2 regions of the Sporolactobacillus sp. BBK16-2 genome follow, and region 1 is predicted to be linked to the other one. Evidence: a T-box and tRNA genes for the amino acid it is inferred to sense, from the RefSeq annotation. Region 1 holds a T-box; the other holds one or more tRNA genes.
The links. The T-box of region 1 lies ahead of tyrS (tyrosine--tRNA ligase). A T-box ahead of a tRNA ligase gene usually reads a tRNA of that ligase, here a tRNA-Tyr.
Positions count from the first base shown of each region.

Region 2: it has a tRNA-Tyr gene. The T-box ahead of tyrS (tyrosine--tRNA ligase) is inferred to sense a tRNA for this amino acid. The anticodon was not compared.

Region 1 is NZ_CM187611.1:1,332,023-1,347,357, forward strand. Features, by position in the region: gene AC6F33_RS06640 (CDP-glycerol glycerophosphotransferase family protein) at 1-1,881, shown strand, start outside; gene AC6F33_RS06645 (universal stress protein) at 2,109-2,552, shown strand; gene AC6F33_RS06650 (ATP-dependent Clp protease ATP-binding subunit) at 2,738-4,942, shown strand; T-box leader at 5,120-5,345, shown strand; gene tyrS (tyrosine--tRNA ligase) at 5,435-6,685, shown strand; gene AC6F33_RS06660 (YtxH domain-containing protein) at 6,826-7,059, shown strand; gene AC6F33_RS06665 (metallophosphoesterase family protein) at 7,251-7,976, opposite strand; gene ltaS (lipoteichoic acid synthase) at 8,120-10,108, opposite strand; gene AC6F33_RS06675 (hypothetical protein) at 10,479-10,985, opposite strand; gene AC6F33_RS06680 (coiled-coil domain-containing protein) at 11,310-12,563, shown strand; gene AC6F33_RS06685 (hypothetical protein) at 12,755-13,480, shown strand; gene AC6F33_RS06690 (ATP-binding cassette domain-containing protein) at 13,491-14,213, shown strand; gene AC6F33_RS06695 (sensor histidine kinase) at 14,324-15,335, shown strand, end outside.
Region 2 is NZ_CM187611.1:2,600,419-2,615,753, reverse strand. Features, by position in the region: rRNA gene AC6F33_RS12950 (23S ribosomal RNA) at 1-558, shown strand, start outside; rRNA gene rrf (5S ribosomal RNA) at 632-748, shown strand; tRNA gene AC6F33_RS12940 (tRNA-Ser) at 861-951, shown strand; gene AC6F33_RS12935 (IS4 family transposase) at 1,226-2,584, opposite strand; partial or broken gene AC6F33_RS12930 (PhzF family phenazine biosynthesis protein) at 2,738-2,860, shown strand; gene AC6F33_RS12925 (EAL domain-containing protein) at 3,186-6,281, shown strand; tRNA gene AC6F33_RS12920 (tRNA-Glu) at 6,543-6,614, shown strand; tRNA gene AC6F33_RS12915 (tRNA-Val) at 6,689-6,764, shown strand; tRNA gene AC6F33_RS12910 (tRNA-Met) at 6,771-6,844, shown strand; tRNA gene AC6F33_RS12905 (tRNA-Asp) at 6,849-6,924, shown strand; tRNA gene AC6F33_RS12900 (tRNA-Phe) at 6,991-7,066, shown strand; tRNA gene AC6F33_RS12895 (tRNA-Thr) at 7,076-7,151, shown strand; tRNA gene AC6F33_RS12890 (tRNA-Tyr) at 7,208-7,289, shown strand; tRNA gene AC6F33_RS12885 (tRNA-Trp) at 7,302-7,372, shown strand; tRNA gene AC6F33_RS12880 (tRNA-His) at 7,388-7,463, shown strand; tRNA gene AC6F33_RS12875 (tRNA-Gln) at 7,471-7,542, shown strand; tRNA gene AC6F33_RS12870 (tRNA-Gly) at 7,549-7,623, shown strand; tRNA gene AC6F33_RS12865 (tRNA-Cys) at 7,631-7,704, shown strand; tRNA gene AC6F33_RS12860 (tRNA-Leu) at 7,736-7,817, shown strand; gene AC6F33_RS12855 (acyltransferase family protein) at 8,181-9,212, shown strand; gene AC6F33_RS12850 (DEAD/DEAH box helicase) at 9,511-12,720, shown strand; gene AC6F33_RS12845 (FAD-dependent oxidoreductase) at 13,165-14,541, opposite strand; gene AC6F33_RS12840 (TIGR01777 family oxidoreductase) at 15,261-15,335, opposite strand, start outside.

The DNA of each region.
Region 1 (15,335 bases):
GAGATGGAGATTGTTGATCGAAGTGAGCTCGAAGAGGGTTTTCGCTTGACTATTCGCTTGCATGCACTGCGACCGCTGCAACCGCTCGATTTGTTTAGCCTCTATAATGAAGAGCAAGACAAAATGCTCATTCCTTTTTATACAAAAAAGAATGGCCTTTCACTGCGTGTTGAGGAAGTTCACGTAATGGCTCGAATTGATCGTGCGGAGATCAGCAGAACTTTTATGCTTACTCTCGAAGGACATGTTGTTTTCCCGTTTTCTGATGTGCTTTCGCAGCCTGATATCCAAAAGAAAATCATGCTTTTAAACAGCGAAGAAGAGGTCATTGCGGAATGGCGGACTGAGAATGTAGAACGTCCGGATTTAACAGAGGCTGCCGCATCTTTAAATCGTAATTATGATTGGGCAGGTTTTTCTCTTGCCATTGATCTCAAGCCCATTGCATCGCAGTTTGCTGATATCGAAGAGCCCGTTTATCTGTATTTCAGGCTGGAACTGACTCACAAAAAGAACGGGATGCTGTATTCTGAACGTCCAGTGCGTATTCTTGCCAGACATAAGGTGATCACTGGCCGCCACATCATTAAACTGAATGGATTGAAGAAGAGCCTGATTGTGAAGCGAAATCGCAATCACAGCCTTGCTTTCCGCATCGCGCCGTATACCGTGGCTGATGCACTTAAAGGGAAAGCAAGACGCGGCTTGAATCGTGTAAAGAAGAGCAGAGTATTTACATCTCTTTATCACCGAACATTTCAAGCCCTTTCTCATCTGCCGATGAAAAAGAATTTAGTGATGTTTGAGAGCTTTTTCGGTCGCCAATACAGTTGCAATCCGCGTGCGATCTATGAGTATATGCGTGAGCATTGCCCTGAATATCAATTGATCTGGAGCGCTAACGCCAAGTATACAGAATTGTTTGAACAGCATCAATTGCCGTACGTCAAGCGTTTTTCATGGAAATGGCTGATGCTCATGACCCGTGCTAATTATTGGGTGACGAATGTGCGCTTACCGCTTTGGATGTCAAAACCGAAACACACGATTTATCTTCAAACATGGCATGGAACACCATTAAAACGACTAGCTTTGGATATGGAAGAAGTACACATGCCAGGAACAAATACTGAGAAGTACAAACGGAATTTTCTGGCAGAGTCTGCTCGGTGGGATTATTTAATATCACCAAACCGGTATTCATCGGAAATTTTTGCTCGTGCGTTCGGCTTTGAGAATACAATGATCGAGTCCGGCTATCCACGCAACGATTTTCTATATCAGAAGAATAATCAAGAAACGATCGATGCAATTAAGGATCGAATTGGCTTGCCAAAAGATAAGAAAGTTATTTTATACGCACCGACATGGCGTGATAATCAATTCTATGGTAAAGGTCGTTATCGTTTTGAATTGGATCTGGATCTGCGACGCATGCAAAAGGAACTTGGAGAAGATTTCATAATCATCATGCGCATGCACTACTTGATTGCTGATAACCTTGATTTAACTGAATATGAAGGATTTGCTTATGATTATTCACATCATGAGGACATTAGTGAACTTTACATGATCTCTGATCTCTTGATTACGGACTATTCATCCGTTTTCTTTGATTTTGCGAATTTAAGACGGCCAATGATTTTCTTTACGTATGATATTGATGACTATCGTGATCACCTGCGCGGCTTTTATTTTGAATTTGAACAGAAAGCACCAGGACCGCTTGTTTTGACAACAGAGGAAGTAATTCAGGCTGTGCAGAACATTGCAGCATCCGGATTTGCCGTATCTGATCGTTTTGATGCATTTTTTGATAAGTTCTGCTCGCTTGAAAACGGGCATTCTTCGGAAAAGGTAGTGAAAACTGTATTTAAATAAAATTGATTAGTTCAAATGGAATCAAGCAATGTTAAAGAAGTTGTTCCTAAGTCGAATATTTGGCTTTGAAACAGCTTTTTTTTCGAAAATCGGAAATTTTAATCATTGTTATAAGTGTAGAAAAAATGTCATAAAATTAGGGAATTATTGTCTTAAAATACGCTTACAAATTTTGAAAGGTGGTATAGTATAGGTGTAGTAAGTTAAAGAGTTTTGGAAGGTTGGTGATGATTATGTATAAGATTCTCGTTCCTGTTGATGGTTCTGAGCCGGCAAACCGCGCTGTTCATGAAGCAGTTTCGATCGCTTCAGGAAAGAAGAATGCCGAAATTACATTACTTTATGTGAGCCCATCTCCAGTCTATTTTCCTTTCTATTCTATGGTCGGTCCATCACTGGATGCGGATGTCAAAGAGGTTGAAGAAAGAGAAGGAAATCAGATGCTCGACGACACTATCGAAAAAGCATCTAAAGATACATCTGTGACGTTCCGCAAAAAACATCTTTACGGTATTGCGGCACAAGAAATTTGTGATTATGCAAATGATACGAAGAAAGATTTAATTATTATGGGCAACCGAGGAATGGGTGCATTTGGACAGATGATCCTAGGGAGTGTCAGCAATAAAGTGCTTCAACTCGCGCAATGCCCGGTTATGATCGTCAAATAATTAATTTTTACTGATATGGTTAACAACCTTTGCAAATATCGTCATTGCAGAGGTTTTTTATTTTTTTATCCTTTATACTTGAAAGTCAAAGAAGGTCAGATTATAATATAGTCATAAGGTCAAATAAGGTCAAAAGAATCCAAATCCTAATTGACATTAAATCAAACTGAAGGAGGTTTGATCTTATGCTTTGTGATGAGTGTAAATTAAATCAAGCAGTTGTTGAAATGAATGTAATGATTAATGGACAGCAAAAACATCTTCATCTTTGTGAGGAGTGCTACGCAAAAATGAAAAATAATTTTAATATGCCTTCATTTTTTCAGGGCGGCGGGTCGCCATTTGATGATTTATTCCGCAGCTTTATTCAACCGTCAATGGCCTCCGGTGAAAATAGAGCTCAGGAAAACGGTTTGAATTTTGACGGGATGAACGGAAAGTCAGCGGGAGGTGGCGGCGGTGGTCACCGTCGTGGCGGATTTCTGGATCAAGTCGGAAGAAATCTGACCGAAGCTGCACGACAGGGAAAAATTGATCCGGTCATTGGTCGTGAGCGCGAAGTTCAATTAGTTATTGAAACGCTAAATAGAAGAAATAAAAATAATCCGGTCCTTATCGGAGAGCCAGGTGTTGGTAAGACAGCGATTGCTGAAGGACTCGCTTTAAAGATTACCGAAGGAAAGGTACCTGCAAAGCTGGCAAATAAAGAAATTTATCTGATTGATGTTGCTTCCTTAGTTGCGGGTACAGGAATCAGAGGTCAATTTGAGCAGCGAATGAAACAGTTGATGGCTGAGATTGAAAAGCGGAAGAACTGCATTGTCTTTATCGATGAAGTACACTTGCTCGTCGGAGCCGGGTCTGCAGAAGGCGGATCTATGGATGCAGGAAATATTTTGAAGCCGGCACTTGCTCGTGGCGAATTGCAAATTATCGGCGCGACGACCTTGAATGAATACCGCAAAATTGAAAAAGATGCAGCTTTGGAGCGGCGTTTCCAGCCGGTCATTGTCAATGAGCCGACTCAGGAACAGACCATTCAGATCTTAAAAGGCATTCAATCGAAGTATGAAAAGTACCATCATGTTCGGTATACGGATGAAGCAATCAAGGCATGCGTGGCGCTGTCGGCGCGATACATTCAGGATCGTTTTCTTCCGGATAAAGCAATTGACCTAATGGATGAGTCGGGGTCTAAGGTTAATTTGAATCTTACTCCTGTTGATACAGAGAGTGTTAAGAAGAAAATTGAAGAGATCTCTGCGGCTAAGGCAGAAGCGACAAAAAATGAGCAATTTGAAACTGCTGCACGTCTTCGTGATCAAGAACATGCGTATCAGAAGCAGTTGGAACAGTTGGAGAAAATCAAAGCCAATGGTTCTGAATTGCCCGTTACCGGCAAAGATGCGGTTGTTGATGATGTACTGATTCAGCAAATTGTTGAGACACGTACAGGGATTCCGGTTCGCAAATTGCAGGCTGATGAACAAAACAAAATGCGTAATTTGGCTGACCGCCTCAATGCAAAAGTAATCGGTCAAAGCGAAGCCGTCCAAAAAGTATCACGTGCCATTCGCCGCAATCGCACAGGCTTTCGCAAAACAACACGTCCAATTGGTTCGTTCTTGTTTGTAGGACCAACCGGTGTCGGAAAGACCGAGCTTGCAAAAACGCTTGCTGAAGAAATGTTTGGTGAACGCGATTCAATGATCCGTCTTGATATGAGTGAATACATGGAAAAGCACTCAGTGTCTCGTTTAATCGGAGCACCTCCGGGTTATGTAGGCCATGACGAAGCCGGACAGCTTACTGAGAAAGTTCGTCGCAAACCATACAGCATTATTTTGCTTGATGAGATTGAGAAAGCACATCCGGACGTAATGCACATCTTTCTGCAAATCTTGGATGATGGTCGCTTGACAGACAGCCAGGGAAGAACGGTAAGCTTCAAAGATACGGTTATTATCATGACAAGCAACGCCGGGATAAAGAATAAATCTGCTTCGGTCGGTTTTGGAACAACAAGCAGTCGTGAAGATATGATTAAACAGCTTGAAGATTATTTCCAGCCTGAATTTTTGAACCGTTTGGATGGAATTATCAAATTCAATGCATTGAAAAAAGAAGATTTGCTTTCCATTGTCGATCTAATGTTAGGTGATATCCGCGTGGCAGCTTCTGAACAGGGCATCGAGTTGAGTGTCACGGATGCAGCGAAAAAGAAATTGGCAGAGCTCGGTTACAATCCCGAATTTGGCGCACGACCATTGCGTCGGGTTCTTGAAGAGAAGGTTGAGGATCAAATTTCCGACTTGCTTATTGACCATGGTAATGCGAAGAAAATGAACGTTGATGAGAGTGATGGAGACATCAAAGTAACTGTTGAATAAATCAATTCGAAAAAAGCACTTGCAAAGCAGTGCTTTTTTCTTTTACTGAAGCAAATAGTTTCAATGATAAGAACGCATGAATAAGATTGTAGGATAAGTCAAAGTTTACGAATCAGTTCGTTATTGAAAATTTGACAGGAATCAAAAAAAGTGGCAGAATGACTATACATTATATAGTGAAAAACAATGACAGGAATAAGTAGCGGTCGAAACGGCTATTAAGAGAGCAGGCGGTTTGGTGCGAGCCTTGCAGCAATCGATGCAGCGAATTACCTCCTCGAGTATCTTCTGTGAACATATATTCAATTAGTAGCAGAGGACGGTTGCAGCCGTTATGAGTTAATTAAGTGACTGTTTTTTTATCAGTTAACAAGGATGGTACCGTGCGATCAGCGCTCCTTTTTAAGGAGCGCTTTTTATTTTTTTAACTTTTAGCAGTAACTTTTTTAACATGAAAGAGATTCAATTTAATTAGGAAAGGTTGAACCAATTATGGATATTATTGATGATTTAAAGTATCGAGGTTTAATTAATCAAGTATCGGATGAAACAGCATTGCGTGAGGCATTGAAGAAGCCGCTGACCTTCTATTGCGGTTTTGACCCAACTGCAAACAGTCTGCATGCAGGAAACTTACTCGTCATTGTAATCATGATGCGTCTGCAGAAAGCAGGGCATCATCCAATTGCTGTTGTCGGTGGCGGTACAGGTATGATCGGCGATCCAAGCGGTCGTTCAACGGAAAGGCAGCTGAATACAAAAGAGGTAGTGGACAGCTATGCAGAGAGCTTGAAAGGTCAATTGAATCGTTTTCTACATTTTGATGAAGGAAATGCGACCTTTGTTAATAACGCAGAATGGCTTAATTCATTGTCCGCAATTGAATTTCTACGAGATGTCGGCAAATATTTCACACTGAATTATATGCTGTCCAAAGATTCCGTGCAGACAAGGCTGGAAGCAGGTATTTCGTTTACTGAATTCTCATATATGCTGTTGCAATCTTTTGATTACCTCAACCTTTATGAGAAAAAACATTGCAGAATGCAGGTCGGAGGCAGCGATCAATGGGGCAACATCACTGCCGGTTTGGAATTAATTCGGAAGCGCGGCCATGAAGAACAAGCATTTGCCATGACCTTTCCTTTAATCACAAAGAGCGACGGTACTAAATTCGGCAAATCAATGGGCGGAGCAATCTGGTTGGATCCTGAGCGCACAACCCCGTATGAATGGTACCAATTCTGGTTCAATGCATCAGATGATGATGTCGTTAACTTCTTAAAATATTTTACGTTCTTAACGAAAGCTGAAATTGAAGCATTGGCTAAAGAGGTCAAGGAACACCCGGAAGAACGAAAGGCTCAAAAAACACTTGCTAAAGAAATGACCATTCTGGTCCATGGTGAACATGCATTGCAGCAGGCAGAACACATTTCAAAAGCGCTGTTCAGCGGCGATGTTGCACAACTGAGCGGAGAGGAAATTAAGCAGGGCTTTAAAGATGTACCGACATTTAACGCGACAACCAAAGAGGCGGTCAGGCTGCTTGATTTGCTTGTTGAAGCTGGTGTTGTATCTTCCAAACGTCAAGCACGCGAAGATATTTCTAATGGCGCAATTTATATTAACGGGGTGCGTTGCATGGATTTGAATGCACAGGTGACGAATGATGATCGAATTGACGATGAATATGTTATTGTCCGCCGTGGCAAGAAAAAATACACATTAATACAATTCTAATTTTTTCTAAGTTATGCAAAATAAATTGAAGTTTTAGGACGGGATTGTATCACATGGTATACTAAGTGTAGTTGATACATGCTTTAGAGCTATGGGTATTCAGCTACCAATTCAGATTGCGGTTAAGGAGGGGCTAAATAATGGCTTCAGAAAATGAAAAGTGTACATGCAGCGGTACTGGCATTAAGGAGCTGGTGCTTGGCGGAATTATTGGCGGCGCGATCGGTGCATCTATTGCTTTGCTGTTTGCTCCGAAATCAGGAGCTGAGATGCGCAAGGACCTTTCTGTAAGGGAAATCGTAGACAGCGGTGTTGACAAAGTAAAACAAGCGACAACGAGCCTGCTTCATAAAGATGACGAGCCGTTCAGCTAAGTTAGAATCATTAAGCAAATAATAAAAGAGCTCTTCAAGCAGACAGTGCAAATCTACTTGGAGAGCTCTTTTTAACATGGCCGCTGTTAGGGTTCATACCTTTAATCACTTTTATTAGCTCATTATAATTTAATAAACCGTTTTAACTAGCCGAGGAATCTCTACTAGCAAATAAATCAATTGTTTGCTTCCTATTTTACACAATAGGTCGTTTTGGAGGGAAGTTCCAAACAGTTTAATTGGCCACCGAACACGCAGCCGCCATCTATGCCGATTATATTATTCTTTCCAAAAAAAACGTCGCTCGTTTCGTGAAGATTCAACGTTGGCGTATGCCCGAAAATAACAGTCTTATCCCCCTGATAGCCCTCAAAGAATGGTGTGCGAATCCACAAAAAGGTTGTCTCATCGGTGTCCTTTAACTCTTTTTCAGGATCGACTCCTGCATGAACGAAAAAGTAATGTTCCGTTTCAGCATAAACGTTTAAGTGCTGAATCCATTCTAAATCGTCCTGGAGCTCATCCGGTAGCGAAAGCGTTCCATTCTGAACGTCCTTATAGACATTCTCAATGGATAAACCGTAACTCGACAAGGTTTGTGCGCCGCCATTTGCAGCCCAATGAGAAACAGCTTCAGTGCTTTCCCCGACAAGCGCTTTTTCCATCATATCCTCGTGATTGCCCTTTAGAGTAATCGCACCTTCTTTTTCAAGTTGGCGTGCTTTTTTTATTACTTCTTTTGGATTCTGTCCACGGTCGACATAATCCCCTAACAAGAAGAGCAGATCCTCTTCAAGTGAATAATTAACTTTATCGAGTAACGCATTAAACGCGTCGATCTGACCATGCATATCACTGATTACAAGCAAGCGTTTGACTGTCTGCAAACCAATAACCTCTCTTTCTATAACTATCATAGACAAATTACAATCTATTATGCAAGCTTTGATAGAACCAAAGAGAAATATACCTCATCATCAATAAAAATTGATACCTTTTCATTTTACCAAGTACTCACCTTTCAAAAAGTAAAAAAAAGAAAAGCCCTGTTAAGGGCTCGTTATTTTTTCGTTTGAGTGGAAGAGACACCGTAGTTTGAGTCAGGTGGAATCTTTTGATCAGTATTATAGTTGATTTTTGATACATCAGGTGCAACAAATCCTTTAGGATGATAAAAGCGCAGCAGGTCACCATAAATAACCTTGTCTGAGTAGTCAAGCATCTTTTTAGCCATATCTTCATATGGCTTTCCAAGTGAGTCCTCAACTTTCTTGCCATCGTTATTAGCATAGACATTTCCGCCGACAATTGAATATTTGTTCGTAATGACATCACCATTGCGGAAAGGAATAATTTGACGATGTTGCTTTGAAAAAAGATCTGTTCCAAACTGAATGTAGTTTTTGGTATTAATACCGAGCAGACTCATCAGTGTCGGTCTTACATCAACTTCTCCGCCATAGGTTGAAACTGTACCACCTGCTACCTTAGGAATATGAATAAACAGTGGTACTTTCTGCAACTGAGCGTTATCGAAAGGAGTTATTTCATCTTTGCCTAGTACTTTCGCCATGGCATCGTTATGATTTTCTGAGAGACCATAATGGTCACCATACATAATAATCACCGTGTTATCAAAGAGACCGGCCTTTTTTAAGTCTGTGAAAAATTGCTCAACAGCCTGATCCATGTAATTGGCAGACTGAAAATAATTATTAACAACACTGTCACCAAAGTCTCCAGGCTGAAACGTTGTGTCCTCTTTGTCCATGCCGAACGGGAAGTGATTAGACAGAAGGATTAATTTGCTGTAGAACGGCTGCTTCAGATTCGAAAGATAAGGTATTGTTTCCTTAAGAAACGGTTTATCCTTCATGCCGTAATTCTTTGTGTTTTCAGCACTCATATCATAATACTTAGAATCGAAGAAACGCTCATAACCAAGTGATTTATACATTTGATCACGATTCCAAAATGACTTGACATTACCATGAAATACCGCAGTCTCATAGCCGCGCTGATTCATAATTGCAGGAGCAGCCTGATACGTATTTAGTCCTTTCATCTGGAATACAGGTCCCTGCGAGAGAGGAAAGAGCGAATTTTCCATCATGAATTCAGCGTCGGATGTCTTACCTGAGCCGGTTTGATGATAAAAATTCTTAAAATAGGTGGTGTCATCGGCGCCTGCCGTTAGCTTGTTTAAAAAAGGCGTAACTTCTTGACCATTAGGCATTTTGTAGTTGATGGCAAAGCTCTGCAAAGATTCCAAGGATATATAAATGACATTCATTCCCTTGGCTTTTGCATAATAGTTCGGGTTCGGAGCGGCGAAATTTGATTTGGTGAAATTTTGAATATCATTAATATCGCTGCTGTCTGCCATCGCTCTCTGAGCATTTGAGCGGGCATTCTGAATGGTATCATAGATCGCAAAATTATAAGCGCCTAAATATTTTACAATATAGTTCCGATCAAATGTTCGGCTAAGCAGTTCCGGCCGGTCGGTTTCCGCAAGGCTTAAGTTAACAATGAAAACCATGACTGCGGAAACAAAGACAGTAAAGATTGCGCGAATGTTCCATCGCTCAGCAGACGGGCGAGCGATTCTAAAGAGAACGAGACTAAGAACAATTAAAGTATCGATGAAAAATAAAACGTCGTATCCATTCATCAACGACGCAATGCTTCCTCCTAAGTCACCGGCATTGCCCGTTGATTGAGTCATCGTAGAGAATGTAATGAAATCACTAAAGAAGCGGTAGTAAACAATGTTTGCATACAGCCAGAATGATAGGACAAAATTAATAATGATTAGCAGCCATTGCTGCAAGCGTCCCTTAAAAATAATAGCGATACCAAAAAATAAAAGTGCAGAACTTACCGGATTTAGAAAGAGCAGAAATTGCTGCATCTTATCGTTGACACCGAGGTTAAACTGAGTTAAGTAGACAAAGTAAGTTTTTAGCCAAAATAGGATGACTGTGAGCAAGAAGAATGCATATTTTTTTGTTAGTATACGTTGTCCGCCAGTAAATAATTGCTTCACGTTTGTTCAACCTCCTGAAATCAAGGTAAATGATTCAACTAAGGTACTATTCACATCTAAATTTAAAATCGTTATAGTCCCAAATTATATCATACGGATTAATATGAAGTTATATTAAAAATGTGTAAAAAAAAATACACGGAAAACCTTCAATAATTTTATATCATTTTAATTTAAAGTCAAGAAATGTATGCACTAAATCCTGTACCATTATTTAAATTTCAAAAGAAGAACTTGTCCAACAGCGAAATTAACATTTTATATAGGAAAGAAGTGGAATTTTGTCATAATCTTGGATTAAAAAAATCAATCTGGAACATCAGATTGATGTGTGTTGTTTGGTTGATGGATGCCGTTAACCTTTATGTGGTTATCGTGCTTCACGAAGCCGTTTTAATTTCTGCTCATTTTTTCCAACATTTTTCAGCAGTGAAGGATATCGAACCATTAGCATCGTGTAACGACCAAATAAAAATCCAGAGATAAATATGAAGTAAATAATAAAGCTCGAAGAACCATTTAATGAAGGAGTCATTGACAAGTAATGGATTGATAGGGATTTGAGCGCAAAACGAATGGGTATTGACAGCGACCAAGTTAATACCGACATGATGGATCCAGAAAGATACCATGCGCCGTCATGATTTAAAAGCGGGGTAAAACGACCTTGGATCAATCCGAGCCCGAATGAAAAACACAGAGTTGTAACGAGCATGATCCAGTCAATGAGCGGCAGTGGCTGCATAGTGGAAAGTGCACAAACCGCGCAAAATAACAATGCCAGTGGTTGCCGATAAAGACGGCCGGTTAATGGTTTTTCTCTAAACTGGTTGTAGAGAACAGTTGTCAGCAAAACCGAACCAAAGATAAGAAACATGGCATTTACCTCCGCTCATTTTGTTCTACTCAGTTAATGTATGTCACGTTCAAATTGTCCTATTCCTTTCATTTGTTGTCCCAATAAATTCTTTTTCTGAAAAATTTATTTAAATGACAAATTTATTACAAAGGATAAATGATTTAATTCGTGGGATATCGAGCTAATGTTACAATTATATTTCATTTCGACATATAAGCTTAATATCAGTTTGAAAAGGTAGGGTGCTATAATTAAAAAGTCGATAAAGAGAAAATAATAGAACCTAATAAAACGTACGGTAAAAAAAGAGAATGATTGTTTTGGGGAGGAACTAGGCCGATCATGAAAATGAATAAGAAAAAAGCAACCGTGACACTGGCACTGACGTTCGGACTGACATATACTTCGATTGCTCCATCAGTTACATACGCTTCACCATCATTAAGTGATATTAATAACAAAACTTCTGCTCAGAAATCACTGAGAGATCAGCTGACTAAGCAGCAGCAAGCCATTCAGAATGAACTTGCCGAGATGAATAAGAAACAGTTGAAATTGACAAGCGAAATCAGTGATGGACAGGCACAGATTAATCAAAATAATGATCAGATTAGTGCCTTGAAAGCTGAAATAACTGAAATCAATAAACGAATTGAAAAACGAAAAGCACTGTTAAATGATCGTTTAGTTTCGATCTATAAGAATGGCGGATCTGTAAATTACTTAGATGTCTTACTGGGTTCCAAAAATTTCGGGGATTTTATTGACCGTACCTTTGCACTAACAACGATTACGAACCAGGATCAAAAAATTATTACTGATCAAAAGAATGATCAAGTCGCTGTGAAAACAAAGAAAGCAAGTGTTGAGAGAAAACAAGCAGCCAATGTTGCACGTTTGGAAAAGCTGAAGAATACGTTAACTGAAGTTGTTGCACTTCAGGAAAAGAAGAAAATTGCTTCTAAGGCATTGGATCAAAAGCAAGCCAGTGTATCAGCTCAACTCGCTTCTTTAGCAAGTGCTGCAGAAGACCTGAAACGTGCATCGATCAAACCGGTTTCTTATAATCCATCCAGTGAATCTACTGATTCGAACAGTTCAAGCAGCTCAAGTAACTCAAGCAGTTCAACAGCTAGTGATTCTTCATCAAATAGTAGCAGTTCATCAAATGATTCAGCACAGTCTCAGCCTGTTAGTCTGTCAGCATCCGTTGCGACAGGGGGCATTTCCGGTATCCTTGGTTATGGCAATCGATTTATTGGCAGGTCGACTTACGTATTTGGTGCTTCCAATCCTGCAGCTGGTCAGTTTGACTGCTCTGGCTTCGTTCATGCTGCATTTGCGGCAAATGGCATTGGAGTCGGTCGATCAACAGGTGCACTGGTAAGTCAAGGCAGTGCGGTAAGCTTTGCCTCTGCACGTCCTGGTGATCTCGTATTCTTCGATACATATAAAACGAATGGTCATGTTGGTATTTATCTAGGTGGCGGACGCTTCATTGGTTCCCAAAGCAGCACCGGCGTTGCCATTGTAAGCATGGACAACTCATACTGGAAATCACATTTCCGCGGTGTAGTTCGTAGAATCCTTAACTAATTCATTCCCAAATATAAAATTTTTAAAACACAAGCTTAGTTGCTTGTGTTTTTTAATTTGTCATAAAATCAGCGAAATATAACAAATATGACAGCTGTCATAAAAGAAATATGATATGTGAGACTATGCGTGCTGCAAATCATTGGCTATTCTTTTTGTAGTGGTATTATTTCAATAATAAAGAAGGCTGAATGATGAACACTTTTCCGCTGGTTAAACATTTTTTGCGTGTCATGATGTATTACAAAATTAATTTGATCTTTACCCTCGGAGTGCCAATTGGATCAATCATTTATACGATGCGTCCCTTTATCTTCCATACGTCGGATCAGCAGATTGTCCAGAATCATGTGTTTTACTGGATTAGCTACATGGTTGTTCTTTATGCCATAATTAACAGCGGCCCTTCATTAGTTGTTCTAAGAGAAGATCAATTTCTAAAAATGTTTCTATTCATTTCAGGGAATGTCTGCTCGATCATTTATGCCAAATACATATCACAATTTATTTTACTCACTCTATCCGTTCTAATCTTGGATATTCTTAGCTGTTTTTTATTCGATCTGCCAATAATAAAACTGTTGATTCAATCCTTTCTGCTGATTATTCTAAGCAGTCCGCCAATATTTTTTCTCTTTCTTTTCTTTGCAGCTCTACGCTTGCGACAGGAAACAATGATCCCGTTAACTAATATACTGATTTTCTGCTTTATTTTCATGTCGGTCAATCAAATAAATCGTGTTTTATCATTCATCAACCCCATTGATTATGCCTTTCAGATCGCAAGACTTTTGTTTGATGGAACATCTATCCATGGGTTTCAGATTTGGTTTTCGATCACAATAACTTGTTTCTATTTGTTTATTGGTTTATTTTCTTTAAAAAAAATACAGTTCTTACCGATTTTTAGAAATTGAGGTGAAACGCATGAAAATAGAACATTTGAATTTTAGGTATCGGCAAAATGATCGCTTAATTTTTGACGATCTATCATTTAATCTCGTGCAAGGGAAGACGCATTTTTTACTTGGAATGAATGGAGAAGGAAAATCGACTCTTCTTGATGCCTTCGCAGGTTTGCTCAATGTTGATGCGGCTATTCTGAATCCAATCCAAAGAAATGAAATACTCTATCAGATCCAAGGAGTTCCTATTCTAAGCACGATAAAAGGTAAAGATCTTGCTGAATTGATTTTATGCGGGAGCGGTCAATACAGGAGTGGGGATTTATCACCCGAGATGTGTAGCGAACTTTTTGATGATCCGAGTGCATTAAGAAAAATCACTTATTTGTGGGATATGCAATATGGCAAGATGTCACCTGGAGAGCGTCGCTGGCTGACTATCGTTCTGTATTGTCTGATTGATAAATCCTTGTATCTTTTTGATGAGCCAACCGCCGGTGTTGATCTCTATTCCGGAATGCAAATCGCACAGTCGATTCGTCGATTGCAGGAGAGGAGAGGAAAGACAGTGGTTTATGCCACCCATCAGCTTCAAGATCTTAAATGGTTTGAAGATTACCAGGTGCATGTTCTAGATAAAGGAAAAATCATCATTGACGAAAATGAACGGCATTGGATACAAGCGTGCAGAGAAAATAAAATGCCTATTTGCGTGCGTATTATCGATGAATGGGAAATGTCATGAGATTAAGCTTCAGTTTTTTTGAAAATAATCGAATTTTTATTTAACTTGTTTACTGACTTTTTATTAACATGTATTCTAAAGAAAAGCCGCTTAGAGAGAGGGCGCGAAGATTGAAAATATTTCCAAAAGCGACAGGCCCATATCCCTATCTTTGGATACTGATTATTTTTCCTCAATTCTTTATTAATGTTTGGCAGGCCGATCATTTATCGGAAAAAGTGATTGGGTTGATTGCAGGACTTGTACTGCTTTATGTCTTTCGGCAGATGTACTGGCTTGAGTACACGACGCTACTTGTCCATTTTTTATTAGGTGTCGCTGCACTCGTCGTTGCCTCAGTAACTCTCGATTCTGCCATAATGCTCCTTTACGGCATTAGTTTTGTTTTTCTTTTCGGTTATATTGAACGTGTGAGAGACTTGGCGATTGGAATTGCGGGACTAGCCGCGGCTTACCTGTCGGTGTCGCAAATCATTGATGGTTGGCCGTTAGCTTTTATTTATCATGATCAGGTCTTTTTTTTCCTATTAGAAGCTGCCATTCCGATCGCAATTTTTCTTCACGAGCGAACAAAAAATTTGCATCATCAGCTTGCCCAGGCGAATGAACAGATTGTTGCCTTGGTTAAGGAACAAGAGCGTGGACGTCTTGCACGTGATCTTCATGATACACTGGGGCACACGTTGACGATGATTATTCTTAAAAGCGAGCTTGCCTTTCGATTGATTGATAAGGATGCGGGTCGTGCCAAATCAGAGATCGGAGAAATAGAACGAATTACTCGATCGGCTTTGGGACAAACGCGGGAGATTGTTGCGTCCATTCGTCATCATTCGCTAGCAGAGGAACTAAATGAAACGAAGTATTTTCTTGAAACAAAAGGCATTTCAGTGATTATTCATAATCCGGAAAAATGGCCGCGGCTTCAGGCAGCCGATGAGACAATGCTGAGCCTTGCGTTCCGTGAAGCAATCACTAATGTCGTCAGGCACAGTGCTGCCAAGCATTGCATCATTCAGGCGGCGATTGATGGTCATAAATTAATTCTTGAGGTTATTGATGACGGGATCGGCATTCGAAACAAGGATACAAGAGGAAACGGCTTGCACACAATGCAAGAAC
Region 2 (15,335 bases), 1.3 Mb from region 1:
TGACTGCGAGACCTACAAGTCGAGCAGGGACGAAAGTCGGGCTTAGTGATCCGGTGGCACCGCATGGAAGGGCCATCGCTCAACGGATAAAAGCTACCCTGGGGATAACAGGCTTATCTCCCCCAAGAGTTCACATCGACGGGGAGGTTTGGCACCTCGATGTCGGCTCATCGCATCCTGGGGCTGAAGTAGGTCCCAAGGGTTGGGCTGTTCGCCCATTAAAGCGGTACGCGAGCTGGGTTCAGAACGTCGTGAGACAGTTCGGTCCCTATCCGTCGCGGGCGTAGGAAATTTGAGAAGAGCTGTCCTTAGTACGAGAGGACCGGGATGGACACACCGCTGGTGTACCAGTTGTTCCGCCAGGAGCATACGCTGGGTAGCTATGTGTGGACGGGATAAGTGCTGAAAGCATCTAAGCATGAAGCCCCCTTCAAGATGAGATTTCCCATGATTTTAAATCAGTAAGACCCCTTAGAGATGATGAGGTTGATAGGTCTGAAGTGGAAGCACCGTGAGGTGTGCAGCGGACAGATACTAATCGGTCGAGGGCTTAACCCAGAATACCTTGGATTCACTTGTTTTGTTTCGATTGCTTTCGTTACCGGTTTTGAAGGCTCATGCGAGCCGGAAGTCTGGCGGTCATAGCGAAGAGGTCACACCCGTTCCCATCCCGAACACGGTCGTTAAGCTCTTCTGTGCCGATGGTAATTGGGGGCTGTCCCCCTGTGAGAGTAGGTCACTGCCAGGCAATATATAATATTGATTGTGCTTCACGACATTTGTCGGTAGATCACTCCATAGTGTTTGTATCGTGGTGGAGCTAGATGATCTGAATGATAAGTTGTTGTGAAGCCTTTTTTGGAGAGCTGTCCGAGTGGCCGAAGGAGCACGATTGGAAATCGTGTAGACGGTTATTGAGCCGTCTCGAGGGTTCGAATCCCTCGCTCTCCGCTAAGGCACTGTCATAAGTGCATCATAGAAACCTCGAAAACGTTGATAAACAAGCGTTTTCGAGGTTTTTTGTTTTTTATAAACATTTAATGATAAGAAGGATAATTTAAAATCAATGGGTTCATAGAACTTACCATTTGATCAGTGTTTAGTAAGAATTCTCGCATAAATGGTTACATCTGCTTTTGTGTTTTTTTTATATTAACTAAAACTTGAAAGTTAAAAAAGCGCACCCATCCCTTGCCTGCTCTATGATTACTATGAATAATTTAGGTCAGGCCGCCGCTTTTGTCAGCTGTTTCTGGTAGCTGGTAGGTAGCTTCTCTAGAAAATTTTCGATGATGTGATGGACTGCTTGCTCAGAAAGAACATACTCGTCTTTGAAAACTTCTTGAAATAAGTCGATCAACTGCTGAAGCGTTTCGACGAAGGTCACATCCGAAAGCTCATCGACCATCAAATAAAACAACTCACCCAAAGTGCGATCGTCCACCTGTTCACGGTGCTGAACCGCAAGAAGGGAATAACTGATAGCGACCAGGGCGGTGTGCGCAAAAATCCCGTCATAAGACAAACCCTGGTATTTAGCGAGTCGAAGATAGTGCTTGCACATCTTGAAGTACACTTCAATGGACCAGCGTTTTCCATAAAGCTGGATGATTTCATCTTCAGAAAGTTGGATATCGGTTGACGCTAAGACCAGATACTCTTTGCGTTTACGACGGTTGCGGACGTATACGAGTTTCAGGGGTAAGACCTCTCCCTCAACAACCGCTTCTACAACGGTAGAAAGTAGGTAGCGTGAGCGTCCACGACGTTTTTTCTGAGCGTTGAAGATCGCTTTCACGTCCATCATTTGACCATTGAACCGGTAATAAACCTTTTTCGACCGTTTCACCATAGCGACGGTATGAAGGCCAAGTTGACGCAGCTGCTGAAACATTTTAGGACTAGAGAACCAAGAATCAAACAAAACATAGGATGCTCGGACGCCATGCCTCAGGGCAGAAGAAAGCAGTTCTCGAACCACATCAGGCGCTTTACGCTGGGCCTGAAGCTTCCGCTTTCCAGAATGGGTGCGAGCATCAGCTTTTGTACCGCATACCTGATTCTGACCCGAAAGCAAGGAAAAGGTGACCGGCAAAAAAGTGTTGCCGTCACTCCAGCCTAGTTGAAGAAACCGAAAGCCGCGCACATGCCGATGGTTGGCGTGGTCGAATTGAAACGCCGCCAGCTCCACGCGTTTCGCATGGGCGCGTTCATACATGGAATCATCCACAATGAACACAGGCTTCCGTGCCGAATCCGTCAAGGGTTTAATGAACTGAATGATCCGGCAACAGAGCAGAATCAGAAACTTTTGCCAGTTAATCTTGCCGTTGTTGAGCAGGTTGCGAAAGGTCTTATCCGAGAAGTTCAGCTGATTTTGATGCTTCAAATAATCGCGATACGCTGACTTGTTTGAAAAGACCGTGCTAATGAGATAACAGAACAGTACCCGGAAGGGGACCCCCTTTGCCTTTGTGGCGTTTGAGGCTCTCGCAAGTTGACTCAAACGAAATCGTGTAAAAAATTCCTGGACTGAAGAAGAAATTCCAAGAGATGGATGGTCATTTCGTGATATACTTTTCATGGCATGAACACTCCTCGGTTAATTGGGATTCGACACTTCAATTATACCGAGTTATCGGTGTTCTTGCTTTTATTTTTGTGCTAATCCTTTACAGGATAAGCTGTGAAGCCCATTTTTGATGTTTCAAGTTTTAGTATATTAATTTTATTATATAAGGAGTTAAACAATTCTGAGACAGCTTTTATGATGCCATCTGATGATCCAGATGATTATGATGTTCACTTGCGCTTTTTCACACCAACAAGCGAAGTTCCGATTTGCGGCCATGCTACAATAGATGACGATAAAAATCAACATGCGAAAAAGTAGTTGACAATACATAGATCTGTTCAATCTGTGTATGGTTTTCTTTTTTACGGTTTTTATGCTTTTTAGTGAATATAGGTTCACCAATTGGCTATTTGTACCGATACTAATGGCATAGACTATTTGTCCTTAATGCAGTATTATGTAGACCAAGTTCATAATAAACTTAAGGTAGAGCGAAAAAGAATAGTTGACGCGTGATTTTTAGTGAAATGAATAATTAAAATAATGACGCCCGGTTGACTTGAATACATACGAATGTAATGTTTTGGTGACTGTGAAAGAAGGTTAGTAAATGGAAACGTCAAATCTGCATTTTTTCTCACTCTTATTTATGATTGTTTGCATAATCAGTGTGCTATTAGGTACTTATGTGATTTTGAAAAATGCGAAGGATCAATTAAATCGTATTTTCTTTACTGTTTGTATGTGTTTGTGCATCTGGTCATTTGGATTTTCAATTTCTGTGATTGCACCGAGCAGTACAATCTGTTTGTTTTGGAGAAGATTTTCAGCCATTGGCTGGGGCACTTTTTACGGAGCGCTTTTGCACTTTTGTTTTATATTGACAGGAAATCAACGGATTCTTAAAAAAGTGTGGATGTATCCGGCACTTTATCTGCCTGCTGCGCTTACGGTTTATGTATTTGGTCTTTCGGCCCCCATGGCCGCTGCGCAGTATCAATTTATTAAGCGTGACGGTCTATGGGTGAATCTCGCAGTAAACAATGGCTGGGACTTTTTTTTCTATAGCTATTTCACGGTATTTTTAGTAGCGGGTCTATTGATGCTTTGGAACTGGAGAAAACATGCAACAACAAAAGATGAACAGCATCAGGCAAAGGTTATTTTTGGGGGATATGTTGTCGTTAGTATATTGGGCACATTTACCGACTTGATCAATAATTCATTTGACTTTCTGCCTGTGCCACAAATGGCGCCAATCCTCTTCATGCTCTTCATTGCGTCCATCTGTTACTGTATCAGGAAATACAGATTGATGAGTAATCCAACCATAGATGAAGCAGAAATGATTCTTAATGAAGAAAATCGCACAAAAATGTATGATCTGTCGTCGATGGTTCTTGTACTGTGCGGAATCGTCTATTTTGTCTGTCAATTTTTACTTTCAAAAAATGAAAGCTTTGTCTCGAGTTTTGAAACAGGATTGTTACTTATTGGATTAGGTGTTTCCCTATTCATTTGTAATCGACGACATACGAATCGAAGTGATATGGAAGCAATTTACACCATTATCGCTTCTTTAATTATACCCATATTCATCATAAAATTAGCAGGAAACACGAGTTCTGTAATCTTTGCAATCCCATTTGTAACAATTATTGGCTCATTGGTGTTCAATCAGCGAATGATGCTTACAGCAATATCCTTATCTTCTTTTCTCACGCAGATCTATGTGTGGATTTCAGCCCAAAGTTTGCATCTTACGTTGAGAAGTGATGTCTATATAAGCAGACTTACAATCTTAGCCGCGGGCGTTATCTTTGCCTTTTATGTGAATCGAATTTATATTCTCAGATTGAAGCAGAATTCGGAGCAGATGCGTGTGCAAAAATTCGCATCAAAGATCTCAGCAAACTTTGTGACGGTAAGTCGTCTTAATGTCGAAGAAAAGATGGATAATATCCTTAAAGCGATCGGAGAATTCTTTGATATTGATCATGTCTCGCTCAACCTAAGTGTAGCAGAATATAATTTTATGGATCCGGAAAACAGCTCTTTTTGGAATAAGAAAAATCCAAATCAGATTGTTCATGGTTTCGCGACCTATTCACAAGAATGGGTAAAACAATTTGGTGAAAACAGCATCATCCACATTTCGGATCGTGAAAAGCTGCCTCGCGAGGCTGAGGTTATTCGGCAAGAACTTGAAAAGAAAGGAATTCAATCCGTACTGTCTGTTCCCATTACCGTTCATAACGTTGCGATTGGACATTTAAAGCTGGAATCGACAAAAACATCGAACGATTGGAACATTAACTGGATGAGTCTGCTCGAAATTGTAGCAAACATTTTTGCGGATGCGCTGGTCAAAGTAACTGCAGAGAAAAGGATTCATTTTATGGCCTATTTTGATGAACTCACAGGTCTTCCTAACCGCTTGTTATTTGGCGAGCGTGTAAAACGAGCAATGAGCCATGCAGAATCAACGGGCAACAAGATTGCGATCGTTTTCTTAGATCTAGATTCATTTAAAGATGTGAATGACACACTAGGACATGAAGCCGGAGATCTGCTGATTAAGAAGGTAACCGGCCAATTATCGCATTGCATCAGCCCGGCGGATACCGTTTCGCGATTTGGCGGTGATGAATTTCTGATCATGCTTAATCACATTTCAGAACCTGAAGAGGCAATCCGCACTATTGATAAAATCATGAAATTGTTTCACACATCATTCATGCTTCGTGAACAAGAAGTATTTGTTACAGCCAGTGCAGGTGTTGCTCTATATCCCGATGATGGAGATGATACCGAAACATTGGTTAAAAGCGCTGATACGGCTATGTATGAGGCGAAGAGCAAGGGGAAGAACCAATATGCTCTATGTACCAAAGAGATGAAAGACAGGCTGCAGATGAGGCTGAGATTAATGAGCAGTCTCTTTCATGCACTCCCAAGAAATGAATTGAGCATTGTCTATCAGCCTCAGGTTTGTCTAAAAACGGAACAGGTCGTTGGTGTTGAGGCACTGCTCAGATGGAAACATACGGAACTCGGGAACATATCGCCTGGTGTCTTCATCGAGCTGGCGGAACAGACCGGTTTAATTAACCCAATAGGCGAGTGGGTATTAAAATCGGCGTGCACTCAGCTGAAAAAATGGCTTGATAAAGGTATACCCGCTGTTCGTGTCGCTGTCAATTTATCAGTTGTTCAGCTTCGCAACCCGCTGCTTGTCAACCAGGTAAAAAAAGTACTTGATGAGACAGGCATTGATCCTGAGCTTCTTGAACTTGAAATAACTGAAAGTGCAACAACAAAGGATTTCGAGTACATCGTGCGTGTGCTTAACGATTTAAAAGCACTTGGCGTGTCACTGTCAATTGACGATTTTGGAACAAAGTACTCCTCATTAGGACGTTTAAAAAAATTGCCTGTTGATCGTCTGAAGATGGATATGCAATTTATTCAAGATATTGGTTATAGTGCCAAGGGAACCGGCATTACCAAAGCAATTATCAATTTAGCGAAGTACTTAGACCTTCAGTTGATTGCTGAAGGTGTTGAAAACCAAGTTCAACTTGAGTTTCTAAGAACATGGAGCTGCGATTTAGTTCAGGGCTATTATTATTATCGTCCGTTATCTTCCAGTGACCTTGAGAAGGTTATGCACAGTGATTCCCATTCAGGCAACAAACTGCTTTGAGAGTACTGAGAGGGGCGTAGAAGGGCATCCATTGTGGGTGGGCTCTTTTTATGCAGCAGCATGATGAGATAATCAAGAGAGGGGCAGCAGTGCAGCATGATAAAAATGTGCTGCCTATTTGTTGTTGTATTAATTGGCATATATCGGTTATACTGGAATAGTTGATTTTTAAAAATTAATTATAAAAACACTTGCAATTTGGTATGAATGATGGTAACATTTTAAAAGTCGGCGGCAAGATGTTACGACAATTGCTTTTCTGGCCCGTTCGTCAAGTGGTTAAGACACCACCCTTTCACGGTGGGTTCATGGGTTCGAATCCCGTACGGGTCATTGTTTTACTTGATTTTTTATGAGCCATGTATTAGAATGTAATGGTGTTTTTAATGGCTTGTTCAAAATTATATGGAGGATTAGCTCAGCTGGGAGAGCGTCTGCCTTACAAGCAGAGGGTCATAGGTTCGAGCCCTATATCCTCCACCATATCATCGCGGGGTGGAGCAGTCTGGTAGCTCGTCGGGCTCATAACCCGAAGGTCGTAGGTTCAAATCCTGCCCCCGCAATTGTGGATCCGTGGTGTAGGGGTTAACATGCCTGCCTGTCACGCAGGAGATCGGCGGTTCAAATCCGCTCGGATCCGCCATTTTATTTTGTTTTTTACAACATAGGCTGTTCATTTAATATTATCAGCATTTGTTTTTTACATAATGGCTCGGTAGCTCAGTCGGTAGAGCAGAGGACTGAAAATCCTCGTGTCGGTGGTTCGATTCCGCCTCGAGCCACCATTTGTTCGTGCCGATCTAGCTCAATTGGTAGAGCAACTGACTTGTAATCAGTAGGTTGGGGGTTCAAGTCCTCTGATCGGCACCATTATATTTTAAACAATAGATGCCAATATCTATTCCTTATATTTTATTTTTTACTATGGAGGGATAGCGAAGAGGCTAAACGCGACGGACTGTAAATCCGTTCCCTACGGGTTCGAAGGTTCGAATCCTTCTCCCTCCATTTACATATTATAGGGGTATAGTTTAAAGGTAGAACAGAGGTCTCCAAAACCTCCAGTGTGGGTTCAATTCCTACTACCCCTGTTTTTAATCATTATGGCGGTTATGGTGAAGTGGTTAACACACCGGATTGTGGTTCCGGCACGCGTGGGTTCGATCCCCACTAATCGCCCCATAAATTTTGGCCCATGGCCAAGCGGTAAGGCAACGGCTTTTGGTGCCGTGATGCGCTGGTTCGAATCCAGCTGGGCCAATTTAATGCGGAAGTAGTTCAGTGATAGAACATCACCTTGCCATGGTGGGGGTCGCGGGTTTGAATCCCGTCTTCCGCTCCATTATTATGGCGGCATAGCCAAGCGGTAAGGCACGGGTCTGCAAAACCCTTATCCCCGGTTCGATTCCGGGTGTCGCCTCCATTAATTACTTACTGCCATTATTTTTTATTGTGCCGGTGTGGCGGAATTGGCAGACGCGCATGACTCAAAATCATGTTCCTTCGGGAGTGTCGGTTCGACCCCGACCACCGGTATCAGTGTTTTCAACGAAAAAGACTTCTCAGGAACTTCTGAGAGGCCTTTTTGTTTTATTGGAAAACTAATTAAATTCCTCGTAAAAAGATTTCCAACTGCTCATTCCTTTTACCCCTGCTTGACCCTTAATTTTCGAACTTCAAGCCTCCATAAAATTCACGAAATTTCAGTTTAATTATGCGCTATATTGGGGCAGAAAACTCAATTTTTACATTTAGATTAAACTTGTGAATAGACCTTTCAAAATAAATGAATCGTGCTAAACTAAGCATTTGTGAGGCCATTTTAAAGGAAAATATTCCAGTATGGGTTGATCTCAAGTACAGATAGAAATGCTTAAGGGATGAAAGGTGATTGTTGATATGGTGTCAACTACTAAGCGGCGGATTACATGGGTAGATATAGCAAAGGCGCTGGGAATCATAGCGGTTGTATTCGGGCACGCCATTGATTCTGAGCGCGATATACGTTCTTTTGATCTCGTTTATGATGCCATTTATTGGTGGCATATGCCGCTCTTTTTTATTATCGGAGGATTCTTTTTAAAACCGCTTTCTCATAATTGGGAAGCGGTTCGTCACTTTTGGTCACGTCGCTGCAAACCATTAGTTGTTTCCTACTTCCTAATGGGAAGCATTTTAATTATGCTTAGCCATTTTGTCCGTAATCAGGACTGGTCGTACACCGCTTTCTATTTTGTCCGCCTGGTTTACGGTGGAAGGACGCTTAATAATTATTTAAGCATTTTTTGGTTCATTAATGTCTATATTCTCACACTGATCGTGGTTATCGTTTTGATCACTTGGGTGCGTCCTGTGGTCTTACAATGGATCATCAGTCTGACTCTGTTTGCCATTGGAACAGTTCATCAGCAACCAGAGTTCCTAGGACACCCTTATTTCCCATGGGATGTCCAAGTCGTATTAATTACCACCACATATATGCTGGCCGGCTATTACGGGTTCAAATTGCTTCAGACTATGTCTCATAAATATATAACCCTTTTGGCCATTGGTATCTTTTATTTATTTCTTATTCACGATCAATTCACCAAGAAAATCAATTTCACATTATATCTGAAATCGGATAATCTAAATCATACGGGGCTGGCGTTGATTACACCGCTCATTTTATGCTTAGGGATTATACTCATCTCGCAAATACTGAGTGAACTTAAATATTTTCATTGGCTTGTTCTCTGGGGGCGTCATACGGTGCTGATTATGTTTTGGCATCGAGCACTGTTTGACTTGCCGGAAATCATGGGGCTCCCTGACCACTGGCTGTTAAAATGTCTGATGGGCTTATTAATCCCTATTATAGTCATGCTGGTATGGAAACAATTTACGAACTTTCTGATGCACCATCGCCCAAGACAGTATGCGAGCAGCTGATCCGGATCGAGTGAAAACATATCAACTACTGTAAAAAGTCAGTGCTTTGCATCAGTCAAAGCGCTGACTTTTTTGCTGCAACGAGTTCCGAAGTATCTCTAGTTTACGGGTTCTTCAGTATCGACTTTTTTGTATGATCAACACCTAGCAAATGCCATATTTTAAGAAAGTGTCCTTCTATTGCTGCGCCTTCAATCTGTGTTATAGTTGCGGTAATTAGTCCTTTTTTTAATTTGATTCAGTCGAAATGACGAAAACGTCGCACGATAAATGAAGCGAACAGGTGTGTAGTGTAATCATGATTCAACTAACAGAAAAAATAATTAAAGACTATTTTTCCCCGACCATCTATCAACGCGGCTATAACTATTACCTTGAAGGACGTGTGGAAAGCCTCTATTATGACTCGAACACCGATTCTTGGGAAGCGGAAATTGAAGGGACAGAGCAATATGTGGTCGATGTGTGCTTTGAAGGGCGATCGCTTATCTATGACTGCGACTGTCCGGCCGCTGAGCAATTTTCAACCCCTTGTAAGCATGTGGCGGCTGTTCTTCTGGAAATAAAAGAAGAGCAAGAAGAGGGGATGCGCGTATCGGGATATCATATGATCGCTCGTCTCAACAAGGATTTAACGGGCCAATTAATCGATACGTTTTCGCGCGTTCAACAGAAAGAATATGATCGGCAGCATGCTGATCGGAAACAGGTGATGCAAACTGAATGGACGATTGGCCTTCATTCATCATGGATCACCTTGCAGATGAAGACCGGCACCAAAAGACTGTATGTTGTCAAGAATATCAGGGACTTTATCACTGCCGTACTTAACCAAGATTCGTATACATTTACGAAAAAGTTTTCATATAGTCCCTCGGAGCATGGGTACACGCCTGAAGATCAGGCGGTTATTGATATGCTTGGTCAGCAGATGAGCTATAGAAATTACAGGATGATGCAGAACGCGTATACCGGAAGTTACTCGGGTGCCGATGACCGTCAATTCATTATTCCTCCAATGCTGTTTCCGAAGCTCCTGGACAAACTCCAATCCTGCTCCATTAATTTTGATAATGGCTTGTTAGGCGGGAATCAGATCACTGTACATGAAAATGAACGTCCATTTGAACTTCGTTTGGATGAGCGTTCGCAAGGCGATTATGAGGTGGACCTGTCCGATCTGGACGATGCTGAGTATCTCGATCAATATGGTTATCTTTTAAAAAATGGAGAATTATATCATCTTTCTTCCGATCAACAAGGGTTGGTTGGCGAACTCTTCTCGATTGTCAGCCGCTCCGGAATCACTACGCTGCCGATTAGAAAAGATCAGATTGAATCGTTTCTTTCTCACGCGGCACCCGGTTTGAAGAAAATCAGCGAACTGAAGATTGCGGATACGGTTTCAGAGCGCATCGCATGGCATCCGCTGCATGCGAAACTGCTGGTTGATCGTGAAGATGACCAATTGACTGTTCAGCTTGAATACCATTATGGACATGCGGTCGTGAAGCCCTTCGAACAAGATGAAGGCGCCGGGGCGGATGATCAGATCTTTATTCGCGATGCGGAAAAAGAACAAGTGATTATGGATATTATTGACTCCTCTTCGCTAAAAATCAGCGGGAATCAGCTGTATGCCGAGGGAGAGGAAGCCATCTACGATTTTCTATACGAGGACCTCCCGCAACTGGAAAATGTTGCGGAAATTCTTCTGACCAGTTCAGTCAGAACGCTTTTGATGCCAGACCAAAAGACCCCGTTTGCGAAAATTGATATGGATGACAGCGAAAATTGGCTCGATGTCCACTTCCAGCTTGATGGGATTGAAGAAGATGAGATTCAGAACATCCTTCAATCACTTGTTGAAAAGAAACGCTACTATCGTCTCCCGAACGGCACCTTTGTCCCATTAGAGGATGAGACGTTCGCGTCCGTCAAACAGATGCTGGACGAACTGAACATATCAAGGAAAGAGCTTCAGGATAATCAACTGAACGTGCCGATTTATCGCGGCGGGCAAATTGACTCAATCCTCGGTGACCAGCATGCATCCGTTGGCTTTGGCAAGGGATTTCGACGCTTTTTGAACCGACTGAAAAACCCGGAACTGATTGAATTTGATTTGCCCGATTCGCTCCATGCCGATCTCAGAGACTATCAATATTACGGCTATCAATGGTTGAAAACACTGGGAAATTACGGACTTGGCGGCATTTTGGCCGACGAGATGGGGCTGGGCAAGACAGTACAAAGTGTTGCGTTTCTTTTATCGGAAAAAGAAACGAAGTCCGATGTTCAACCGGTATTGATTGTTACGCCGGCATCATTGATTTACAACTGGAAAAATGAACTGACAAAATTCGCACCTGACCTAAATGCTGTCGTTGCATCAGGGACAGTGCTGGAACGGCAGGCCTTGCTTCAGCAAGAGCAGAAACCTGATATCTGGATCACTTCATACCAAACGCTGCGGCAGGACATTGACACTTATGAGAATGAAAAATTCAGTACGTTGATCCTTGACGAAGCGCAGACAATCAAAAATTTCAATACGAAGACAGCCCAAGCCGTTCGCAAAATTAAGGCAAGGAACCGCTTCGCATTGAGCGGAACACCGATTGAGAATTCGATTGATGAGCTTTGGTCGATTTTCCAGACGCTTCTACCCGGATTCTTCCCGAAGCTTTCAGAGTTTAAAAAGATGGATCAGGAAAAAATTGCACGAATGATCCGGCCATTCCTGCTTCGCCGCGTGAAGAAGGATGTTTTATCGGAGCTTCCTGACAAAATCGAAACCATTCAAAGCTCCGAACTGACAAAGGATCAGAAGGGGCTTTATCTGGCCTACCTTGAAAAAATTCAGAAGGAAACAAAGGATTCCCTTGAAAAGGAAGGATTTCAGAAGAGCCGAATCAAGATCCTTGCCGGACTCACTCGGCTGCGGCAAATTTGCTGCCATCCTGCCCTCTTTGTGGAAGACTATCATGGAGAATCCGGCAAGCTGGAGCAGCTCCTTGAAATGATCTCCGATTATCTTGAGAACGGCCGCAGAATTTTAATTTTTTCACAATTTACCAGCATGCTGGCCATTATCCGTACAGCTTTAGAGGAAAAAGGCTTGTCCTTTTTTTACCTAGACGGGCAGACCCCGGCAAAAGAACGCGTCAATATGGTGGAACAATTCAACCGAGGGGAGAACGCTGTATTCCTGCTCTCGCTCAAAGCGGGCAACACAGGACTGAATCTGACCGGCGCCGATACCGTGATTCTTTATGACTTGTGGTGGAACCCGGCGGTTGAGGATCAGGCAATCGGCAGAGCGCACCGTATCGGCCAGCGCAACGTCGTACAGGTTGTCCGTATGCTCACTCAAGGTACAATTGAAGAAAAAATACATGAACTGCAACAAAAGAAAAAGGATCTCATTGAAACGGTGGTAGAATCCGGTGATCAATCCCTGTCACGGATGTCCGAACAAGAAATTAAGGAGATTCTGAGTATCTGAGCGTGGTTCGTATGCACGGGTAAAAAAGCGGGTAGCATCCAAATTTTACTATTGAGGAAAAGAATTGTCCTTTGAATTGGGTTAAAAAGATGAAGCACTCGAAACGAGACAGTTTTTCAACAATTATTTTTAACTTTGATATTACAATTCACGATATTCCGTTGCGTGATCTAATTTTATTAGACACAGTTTGTGCGATTTAATGCAATCATTCAAAAGTATCGTTCATCGTTAGATGATAAGCAAAGCTAAAATGCCTGCACGTATTCTTTAAAAATGCTGGTGTTTAGTGGAGCAGAAAAGTCATTAACATTGAGACCTATGTATTTTTGAAGCCTTTTCCTATCAATGAAATACAAGCCACAGTATGCGAGCAGCTGATTTGAGCGTAACAAAACCCCTCAGCCTAAATTAGGTTGAGGGGTTTACTTCTAAGATAATATTTTACAATGCTACCGGTTGAATTTCCTTTGCTTGTTTGTAAGCAGCCTTTGAAAGCTCGCACAGGTAATTCCATTGTTGATCAAACTCCGGCTGGAAGAAGAAATCGGCAAAAGCCAATTGTTGTGTTGTTTGTTTCGTTGCAATCGCCAGCGAAAGCGTATTGATTGCAGCTGTAATATCATGCTTTGACATCAATTGAGCACCGACAATCCGGTTCGTGCCTACTTCATAGGTCAGTTTCATATAAATTTTCTCCGTGCCGGGAACAAAAGCCGGACGATAATAATCCTCAATGTAAACGGAGCTGGTTTCAAGGCCGCTCTTAGCTGCTGTCGCATCCTTTATTCCTGTCGTTGCAAATTTATAATCAAATAGCGAGAGCGCCGAGGTTCCTGATACCCCTTCGATTTTCACGGTTGGTTTCTCAAGGTTGAGTGCAGCAGCGACACCTTGGCGTCGAGCATTGGTTGCTAAGGCAATATTTATTTCTTTACCCGTTGGATTATATTTAATCATGCATGCATCGCCTGCAGCAAAGACATCCGGTGCGCTTGTTTTCTGGTAAGCATCGACGACTATTGTGCCGTTAGGGTTGAGGTCCAACGTTCCTTTCAGCCAATTTGTATTCGGCACAACGCCTGCTGCTTCAACAACAAGATCCGCAGGATAAGTACCTTTATCGGTAATAACCGCAGATGCCTTGCCGTCCCGGCCTTGAATTTCCTGAACAAATTCGCCTGTGCGAACAGCAATGCCGCGTTTTTTAAGATCGGCCGTCAAAATATCTGTAAATTCAGGATCCAAGTAAGTCGGCAGAATACGTTCGGTTACATCAATAACCGTCACATGCTTTCCGGCCTTTGCATAGGCTTCAACTAATTCAATACCGATATATCCACTGCCAATGACGACAACATCGGAAACTGTCGGATCTTCAATTTTTGCTTTATTTTTAAGCGCCCATTCTCTGCCACGCAGGAAATAAACATTTTCGAGATCGTTTCCTTTAAAAGGCAGCTTCCGAGGCACCGCGCCAGGCGTCAGGATTAATTTGTCATAAGTTTCATTATAGGTTTCATTGGTATCAAGATTCTTCACACGAATTGTTTTCTGATCTGGATCTAGACCAATCACTTGATGACGGGTGTAGACGTCGACACCTTGATTACTATAGCCTTCCCTTGTTGCATAGTGAATATAATTGATATCCTGAACGGCCCCCTCCAAGTACAACTGGATGCCGCATGACAGGAAGGATACCTTATCAGACTGCTCGAACAATTTGATCTTAGCATCCGGATGATTTTCCAAGACTGTTTTTACCGCTTCATAACCGCCATGAGATGTTCCGACCACAACAATATTCAAGTGATTCATCCTCCTTATGGATACGAAATGATAAGAGATTTATATGGAGCAAAATAAAGAAAGATAGATAAATAAACGTATTTAGCCACTGTACCTGAACTTTCCTATTCTGCTTTACCTAGATAATAACGAATATCTATTTATAATGAAAATAATTTGCTCACGCAACTATTCAATATTTATTTGAAAAAAGTTATTGTTAATGATAATTAATGGCTTTTATTGATAAAATAAATACGGAGTAATGAACTGAAATTGAGGTGATGATGACGGTTGAATGAGCATGGATTAATTTGGTTGGCGGAATAATTCAATCAATGGGAGAACACTTAAAAATACTCATATGTGTGAGAATAAACCTATGTTAAAAATCGGGGAGCTTTCGAATTTTTCTATACTCATAATCCGGATGATGCACCCTTGTAAAAGGGTGGTGCGACCAATGAAAGTATTTCAAGTGACAGCACTTATGATTAGTTTTAGAGTGCTTATCTTGATGCTGTTAGATAGAAAGAAATAATCTGCCTCATATGCTCTAGCCGGAGTTGAGACGAATTATTCGTTGTGGTTATGAAATTTCAGCACCGTTCCGCTCTACGCAGATATTGCTAATCCGTCAGTGCTCTCAGCACTGGCGGATTTATTTTGCCTTGAATTACTTTTATTATAAACAGCTTGCGCCATTTAATGCAATCATTCGATTGAGTGATTAAAAGGCGCATCACGCATTATTTGAGTAATAGATTTTCCAATGCTGATTTTGGGGTTGGAAAGGTAAATGTGAATCCTGCTTTGGTTAGCAC